2 regions of the Eubacterium maltosivorans genome follow, and region 1 is predicted to be linked to the other one. Evidence: predicted binding sites of a transcription regulator. Region 1 holds the regulator's gene; the other holds the start of a gene.
The links. The regulator Rex, encoded in region 1, represses fermentation and respiration genes when NADH is low (regulators of the CRP and FNR family bind a similar motif). The targets are predictions, from matches to a motif close to ATTGTTAANNNNTTAACAAT.

Region 1 (4,197 bases):
TGATCGGCATGGCGCTTTTTTTGTTTGGCGCGGACATCTCCATGATGGAGGTTGGTGAGCGTGTGGGAAATTTTCTGGTTTCCCGGAGAAGCTTGAAAATTCTGATTATCGCCGGCTTTTTTGTGGGCATGTTTGTGACCATTGCCGAGCCGGATGTGCAGGTGCTGGCTGGCCAGGTGGCAGCAGTCTCGGAGGGGAGCATCAACCGGACGATGCTCATCGCTGTGGTCGGCGTTGGGGTCGGTATTTTTCTGGTTATCGCGCTGCTGCGCTTTGTTTTTCAGATGAAGCTGTACCATATCCTGATCATTGGGTATATCGCTGTTTTTGCCCTGTCCTTTTTTACGAACCCTGAGATGGCGCCAGTAGCCTTTGATTCCGGCGGCGTCACTACTGGTCCCATCACAGTGCCCTTTATACTGAGTCTGGGCAGCGGGATCACCAGCGGCGTAAGAACCAGCAGGGAAGGAACAGACAGCTTTGGGATGGTTGCCCTGTCCTCGCTGGGACCGGTGCTGGCCGTCATGATTTTGGGGGTGATCTTCAGATGAGCCTGATCAGTCATTTATTTCACGGTATGCCGGAGGTGGCATGGGAGGTTTTTCTGGCCATCCTGCCCATTGTTTTGATTTTTCTGTTTTTGAACGCCATTGCGCTGCGGCTGCGGGCTCCTATTATCAAGCGGATTATAGGCGGCTTTGTGGTGACTTACCTGGGGCTGGTGCTGTTTCTCCAGGGCGTAAACATTGCCTTTGTACCGGCCGGCGAATTTTTGGGCACAGCCCTTGCAGAGCTTGAGTACAGCTGGATTCTCATTCCGCTGGGCTTTGCCATCGGTTTTCTGGTCGCCTTTGCCGAGCCAGCCGTCCAGGTCATGGTAAAGCAGGTTGAGGAAATGACCAGCGGCGCCATCAAAGCACGCGTTATGCTGCTTGCGATCTCGCTGGGCGTGGCGTTAGCGGTTATGACGGCCATGATCCGGCTGCTGGCCGGTATTTCGCTCTGGTGGATTTTGATTCCGGGCTATATACTGGCCTTTATTCTCGGCCGCTTTGTGGAGCCGAATTTTCTGGCTATGGCCTTTGATAACGGCGGCGTAGCCACTGGCCCCATGTGCTCGACCTTTATTCTGTCTCTTTCAGTGGCTGTGGCGGGCGCGACGCCAGGACGAAATCCGCTGCTGGACGGCTTTGGCGTGGTAGCGCTGATTGCCCTTGCGCCGATTCTGACAACCCTGCTTCTGGGCTTCTTTTATAAGCAGAAGGAGGCCTACAGGAAAAGGCAGTGTGAAAAGCAGCCGCGTGATTCTTAACCGGTATTGACAGAAGATTTTAATCATATATAATATGTAGATTACTTAGCGAATGATGGAGGAAAAAATGGAAGACAGAAATAAGATTAAGACCGAACTGATTGTGGTGATTGTGGAAAAGGATATGTCCGGCGAGGTCATTGACGCGGCCAAACAGGGCGGCGCTGACGGAGCGACCGTTATGTATGGCCGTGGATCCGGCATCCATGAGAACGCCCGGTTTTTCGGCATCACCATTGAGCCTGAAAAGGAGATCGTTCTGATTCTGGTGGACGCGTCCATAAGGAACGCGGTGCTCTGCTCGATCCAGAAGAAAATCGAAATCGACAGGCCGGGCATGGGCATTGCTTTTGTGCTGGATGTGGCCAAGGTGATTGGCAGCCCGCACCTTAACCTGATGTCGGACATCACCGATTAATTGCTTTTAAAGACACCCCGAAGGCGCTTGTTTGCCCGGTTTCTGAAGGAATTAAAAAACTTTGACACTTTTTTAATTAATTCGACCATAAAAATTGACGTTTTTTTAACAACTTGATATAATAAAAAGGATAAGTACGACGCAGGAGGGGAGTGCAGAATGCAAACTTTTTCAAAAAGGGTATCGATGACAGTTGTTAAGCGTCTGCCCAAGTATTACCAGTATTTAACCGATTTACAGGATCAACATATTGAAAAAATCTCGTCTAAGGAGCTGGCGGCTATGATGGGGCTGACCGCCTCGCAGATCCGGCAGGACCTGAATTCCTTTGGCGCTTACGGACAGCAGGGCTACGGCTACAAGGTAAAAGAGCTGAAGGAGGCCATTCGCAAAATTCTGGGGCTTGATCTCCAGTATAACTGCATTATCATCGGTTCTGGGAACCTGGGACATGCCATTGTCAATTACGAGCGCTTTAAGGAAGAGGGCATTCACTTCAAGGCCATGTTCGACGTGGATCCGGATCAGATTGGCAAAAAGGTCGGAGACGTGACTGTGTACCACATGGACGATCTCGACGCCTTTGTGGCGCACCATAAGATTGATATCTGTATCCTGAGTGTACCGCAGAAGGTCGGGCAGGAAACCACAGACCGTGTCGTAGAGCTCGGGATCAAAGCGATCCTGAACTTCGTGCCTCTGGACCTGACGGTGCCGGACGACGTGGTGGTAGAGAGTGTGAACATCACCGACAGTCTGTTTACCTTAACCTACCTGATTAACGAAGAGGAAGAGAACGAATAACCAGAAATACCAGCAGGCTTAAGCCTGCTTTTTTGGTGGAAAATAGGAGTTGTGTTTCAAAAAAATCTATTATATAATAGAGTAAAATATAAACGAGATTAATACTAGGGCAAATCTGCTGAAAGACAGAGACGCAAAGCTACAGGGCCTAAACATACATTGTAGGGTAGCCAGCTGCAGTTAAACCCATAACAGGAGCTGTAAAATGGCAGGAAAAAAGACAAACGAAACCATTGAAAATAATGTTTATAACGTAGCTTTGCGTAATATTTACGACGAGCTCTATGAACTGAACATTACCAAAAATCATTATCGGATCATCTACCATGTAGAGGGTAAATATGTGACGCCGCCAGAAGACGGCGCTTTGACAGACGGTATTGCCGATGTGGCAGCGCACATGATTCACCCGGAGGATTCGAGACGTTTTTTGGATTTTTTTGATATTGATAAAATACACGCGGCACTGGCTTCCGGAAAGACCAGCGTCATTGGAGAGTTCCGTAAGCTTTGGGAGGACGGCGCCTATCACTGGGCCTCGCTGACCGTTTTTCCAGCGGATATTGAAGGCGAGGAGGATGAGATCCTGCTCTGCTTTATCATGGATATTGATTATAAAAAACAGCTGGAAGCCGTTGAGAAGGAAAACCAAAGCCTTCAGAAAAAGCAGATGGATGACGAGCGTTACCGTCTGGTGATTGGGCAGACAAACACCCTGGTATTTGAGTGGAACCCAGAGACCGGAGAGCGCTATTATGCGCCCCGGTTTTCGGAAAATTTTATGGGCAGCTATGACGGCCGGGACATCAAGGAAATCTGGCTTGACGATGGGGTCGTCCACCCCGGCGATATTGAAATATTAAAGCAGAAAATGAGCATGGACGCCATCAGCAACGGGCAGGTAGAGCTGGAAATCCGGCTCTGCAATAAGAAAGGCCGCTATATCTGGTGTAAAATTGTATTTAATGTGCTTTACAATGAGGATGGCGGCATCAGCCGGGTGATCGGTACCCTGAACGACATCGACGAATCCAAGCGCGCGCACGAAACCCTGAAATACCGGGCAGAGTTTGATATGTTAACCGGTATCTATAACATCAATACCTTTTATTCCCGGGCAGAAAAGCTGCTCAGGGAGCATCCGGAGCAGAAATATGCCGTGGTGCGCCTGGATGTCAACCGCTTTAAGTTTATCAATGATCTGTATGGACGGGAGGAGGGAAACCGGCTGCTCCGCTTTATGGCAACTGTTATTTCGGGCCATATGGGGCCGATGGACGCTTTTGGGCGCATGAACAGCGATGTGTTCTGTCTCTGTATGTCCTATGGTTCGGGTGAGCCACTGCTCAGGCGTATTCAGAAAATACTGGCGGAGATTAACCAGTATTCAGAAACCTACCAGGTTATGCCCTCCTGCGGTATCTGCATTGTGAGGGACCGGAATGTCCAGATCAGTATCCTATGCGACTGGGCAAACCTGGCCCAGAAGACCATTAAAGGGAGCCTCATCAAGCAGTGGGCCTTTTACGATAAAAAGCTGAGAGCCAAACAGATTGAGGAGCAGCGGATCGAAAACGAGATGGACGACGCGCTGAAAAAGCACCAGTTCAAGGTGTATCTCCAGCCCAAGCACAATGTGCAGACAGGCAGCGTGATCGGCGCG
Region 2 (4,197 bases), 590 kb from region 1:
AAGAGCAGAACATTCGGTGCGGACATAAGAATACGGAGCAGATACAGGCGTCTGCGTTCACCGCCGGACAGTTCGGAGATCCGCACCCACTGGGCGTAGCGGTCAAAAAGAAACAGCTCCATCATCTGGGCCGCAGTGATGACCTCACCCCGGGCGTTTTCCACGGTTTCAGCGCCCTCGCGAATGTATTCAATGGCGCGCAGATTCAGATCCATGTCTTCGGATTCCTGGGAGAAATAGCCGATTTTGACCGTGTCGCCGATAATGATGGTTCCACTGTCTGGCCGGATTTTTCCAGCAATCAGATTCAGCAGAGTGGATTTCCCCCTGCCGTTTTTTCCGATGATGCCAATGCGTTCATCGGGCCCGAAAATGTAGCTGAAGTCCTTCACCACGCACTGGTTTTTAAAGGACTTGGACACATGGTCCATGTCTATCACCTGTTTACCAAGTCGGGTGAAGCCTACGTTGATTTCGAGGATATCCTCGCTCAGGTCGGCGGCGCTGTTTTTAATATCCTCGAAGCGTTGAATCCGGGCTTTCTGTTTGGTGGTCCGGGCACGTGCACCGCGCCTGATCCATGCCAGCTCACGCCGGTACAGGTTCTGTCGTTTCTGTTCCATAATGTTTTCGAACTCTTTGCGGGCGGCCTTTTTTTCGACGAACTCGGAATAATTGCCGGTGTATTCGTACAGGGCGCCGCCGTCCAGCTCGACGGTTTTGTTCACGACACGGTCCAGAAAATAGCGGTCATGTGTGACCATTAAGAGGGCGCCCTTGCGGTTTTCCAGATACTTTTCGAGCCAGGCAATGGTCTCATTATCCAGGTGATTGGTGGGCTCGTCAAGGATCAGGAGGTCGCAGGGGGTCAGGAGTACGGAGGCCATTGCCACGCGCTTGCGCTGCCCGCCGGACAGGGTGCCGATGGTTTTGTCGAAGTCCTTGATACCCAGCTGGGTCAGGATGGTTTCGACCTGGGATTTCAGGTTCCACAGGCCGCCTGCGTCAATGGTATCGGTCAGAGCCAGAAGGTGCTTCTGGAGTTTTTCATCCTCTGGGTAACGCGCCAGGAGATCCAGAGTGCTCTCATAGTCCCGCAGAGTGTTCATCTCCGGCGTGTCGGCCCGGAAGACCTGGGCCAGGACGGTGACATTTGGGTCGAGCTCGGGTGTCTGGGCCAGATACTCAATGCGTTTGCTGCCGTAGATGCGGATTTCGCCAGCATCCGGGGTATCCTGCCCGGCGACAATGCGAAGCAGGGAGGATTTCCCAGTGCCGTTAACGCCGATGACGCCGATTTTATCGCTGTCCTCGATGTTGAAACTGATTTTTTCAAAAAGGGTTTTGACACCGTAGGTTTTTTTAAGGTTGATGACGGATAATAGGTTCATGATTTCATTTTCTTTCTTTTAGCTTTTAGCGGTTTTCTTAAGGGCTATTTTAACACAAATTATGCTAAGAAAAAAGAAATCTCAAAATAAGGCTAATTTAAAGCTTTGTTGAGTAGTATAAATATACAATAAAACACCGCTTATGTATGATTTGAGTAGTTATAGGGGGTCAATATACCTGTATATACATATTTCACAAAAAAAGACCGTTTAATAACAGAATTTTCCTGTAATCTATTGCAAATTCGCCAAATATGTGGTAGTATTGTTATATATTTAACAGATACTCCTTTTGTTCTATAAATGGACAGTTGGAGTATAAGATAAATGATTCAAATATTCACATGGAAATGTGAGAATTAATGGAGGGAATTTTAAGTGGCAAAAGAAGTAGTATTAGCTGGTGCTGTACGTACAGCAATTGGTAGTTTTGGTGGTTCTTTAGCAAACGTTCCAGTGGTAGACTTGGGAACCATCGTTATTAAAGAAGCATTAAACCGCGCAGGTGTTAAACCGGAAGACGTTGACGAAGTATTAATGGGTTGTGTATTACAGGCAGCTCAGGGACAGAGTGTCGCTCGTCAGTCCGCTGTAAACGCTGGTATTCCTGTTGAAGTTCCAGCTTTAACACTTAACAATTTATGTGGTTCTGGCCTTAAATGCATCAACCTTGCAGCTGCTATGATCCAGGCTGGAGAAGCGGATATTATTGTTGCTGGTGGTATGGAAAGCATGTCTGGCGCTGCTTATGCTGTTCCTAAAGGACGCTATGGCTACAGAATGGGCGACGGCCAGTTCATCGACACCATGATCAAAGACGGTTTAACCGATGCCTTCAATCACTATCACATGGGTATCACTGCTGAAAATGTAGCAGAACAGTATGATGTAACCCGCGAAGATCAGGATGATTTCGCCGCTAAGAGCCAGCAGAAATGTGAAGCCGCTCAGGCAGCTGGTCGTTTCGACGATGAAATCGTACCAGTTCCGGTTAAAGTTAAAAAAGAAATTGTTGAATTCAAAGTTGATGAATTCCCAAGAAAAGGCGTAACTGCCGAAGGTATCAGCAAAATGCGTCCGGCTTTCAAAAAAGACGGTACCGTAACTGCTGCAAATGCTTCTGGTATCAATGACGGCGCTGCTGCCATCGTTGTTATGTCTGCTGAAAAAGCAAAAGAATTAGGCGTTAAGCCAATGGCTAAATTTGTTGTCGGTGCTTCCGCTGGTGTTGATCCATCCATCATGGGTGTTGGACCAATCTTCTCAAGCCGCAAAGCCTTAGAAAAAGCTGGTTTAACCATCGATGATATGGACTTAGTTGAAGCAAATGAAGCTTTCGCAGCTCAGTCTTGTGCTGTAGGCAAAACTTTAAATATTCCTGAAGATAAATTGAATGTAAACGGCGGTGCCATCGCTCTGGGTCACCCGGTTGGTGCTTCCGGTTGCCGTATCATGGTAACCTTACTGCACGAAATGCAGAAACGCGGCGCTAAAAAAGGTCTTGCAACCTTATGTGTAGGCGGCGGTATGGGCGTGTCCACCATCGTAGAAATGGACTAATTTTGCAAAAGTAAAGGACGAATTACTCGGTAAGCTGCGTGTAGCTGCGGTCAGCGCGCTCATATAGAAATGACAAGACGTCGTTTCTGCAGCTTACGCCTTTTATTTCGATCTTTCTCTTAGCAGAAAAAGGAAATTAAACATATCAATTAAGGAGAGAAGGTAATTACAATGGGTTTTGTTAAATATGAACCACAGGGTGCAGTTGCTGTTATCACCATCGACCGTGAAAAGGCTTTAAACGCTTTAAACAGTGAAGTACTTGAAGATCTGGACAAGGTCATCGACGGTGTTGATTTAGATACGATCCGTTGCCTGATTATTACAGGCGCCGGTCAGAAATCTTTTGTTGCCGGTGCGGACATCGGTGAAATGAGCAGCCTGACTCAGGCTGAAGGCGAAGCTTTTGGTAAAAAAGGAAACGATATTTTCAGAAAGATCGAAACTTTACCAATCCCGGTTATCGCTGCGGTTAACGGTTTTGCACTGGGCGGCGGCTGTGAATTATCCATGTCCTGCGATATTCGTCTGGCTTCTGAAAATGCAACCTTTGGCCAGCCTGAAGTTGGCCTTGGTATCACTGCTGGTTTCGGTGGTACTCAGCGTCTTGCACGTCTGATCCCGACTGGTAAAGCAAAAGAAATGCTGTATGCCTGCACCAATATCAAAGCGGCTGACGCTTTGAGCTGGGGCCTGGTTAATGCTGTTTATCCGGCAGACGAATTAATGCCTGCTGCATTGAAATTAGCTGGTAAAATTGCTAACAATGCTCCAATTGCTGTTCGCAATACTAAAAAAGCTATCAATGATGGTCTTGAAATGGGTATGGACGACGCAATTGCCTTTGAAGCAAAACAGTTTGGCGGATGCTTTGAATCTGCTGATCAAAAAGAAGGTATGGCTGCTTTCCTGGAAAAACGTAAACACGAACCTTTCCAGAATCGTTAAGCTTGTAATTTAATATGATTTTCAACTCAAGGGTATTTTTGTATAAAAATACCCTTGAGTTTGGGCTTTTCGCCTGTATATACAAATCTGTATATACAAGAATACAAAAAAGTTTTTAATTTATCTAGGAGGACTTAAAATGAAAGTTGGCGTTATTGGTGCCGGTACAATGGGATCTGGTATTGCTCAGGTTTTCGCTTCTACCGATGGTTATGAAGTTGTACTTTGTGATATCAAACAGGAATTTGCCGATGGTGGTAAAGCTAAAATCGAAAAAGCATTAGCAAAACAGGTTGCT

Region 2: CPZ25_RS15075 (acetyl-CoA C-acetyltransferase) is a predicted target of Rex. The motif match lies at 1,656-1,675, and genes of this name have one in related genera.

Annotation. Positions count from the first base shown of each region.
Region 1 covers NZ_CP029487.1:3,851,366-3,855,562, forward strand. Annotated here, with positions in the region: gene CPZ25_RS17870 (DUF1538 domain-containing protein) at 1-551, shown strand, start outside; gene CPZ25_RS17875 (DUF1538 domain-containing protein) at 548-1,312, shown strand; gene CPZ25_RS17880 (P-II family nitrogen regulator) at 1,380-1,730, shown strand; gene CPZ25_RS17885 (redox-sensing transcriptional repressor Rex) at 1,890-2,534, shown strand; cyclic di-GMP riboswitch class I at 2,633-2,716, shown strand; gene CPZ25_RS17890 (sensor domain-containing protein) at 2,740-4,197, shown strand, end outside.
Region 2 covers NZ_CP029487.1:3,265,260-3,269,456, forward strand. Annotated here, with positions in the region: gene CPZ25_RS15070 (ABC-F family ATP-binding cassette domain-containing protein) at 1-1,391, opposite strand, end outside; gene CPZ25_RS15075 (acetyl-CoA C-acetyltransferase) at 1,770-2,951, shown strand; gene CPZ25_RS15080 (enoyl-CoA hydratase-related protein) at 3,123-3,899, shown strand; gene CPZ25_RS15085 (3-hydroxyacyl-CoA dehydrogenase family protein) at 4,039-4,197, shown strand, end outside.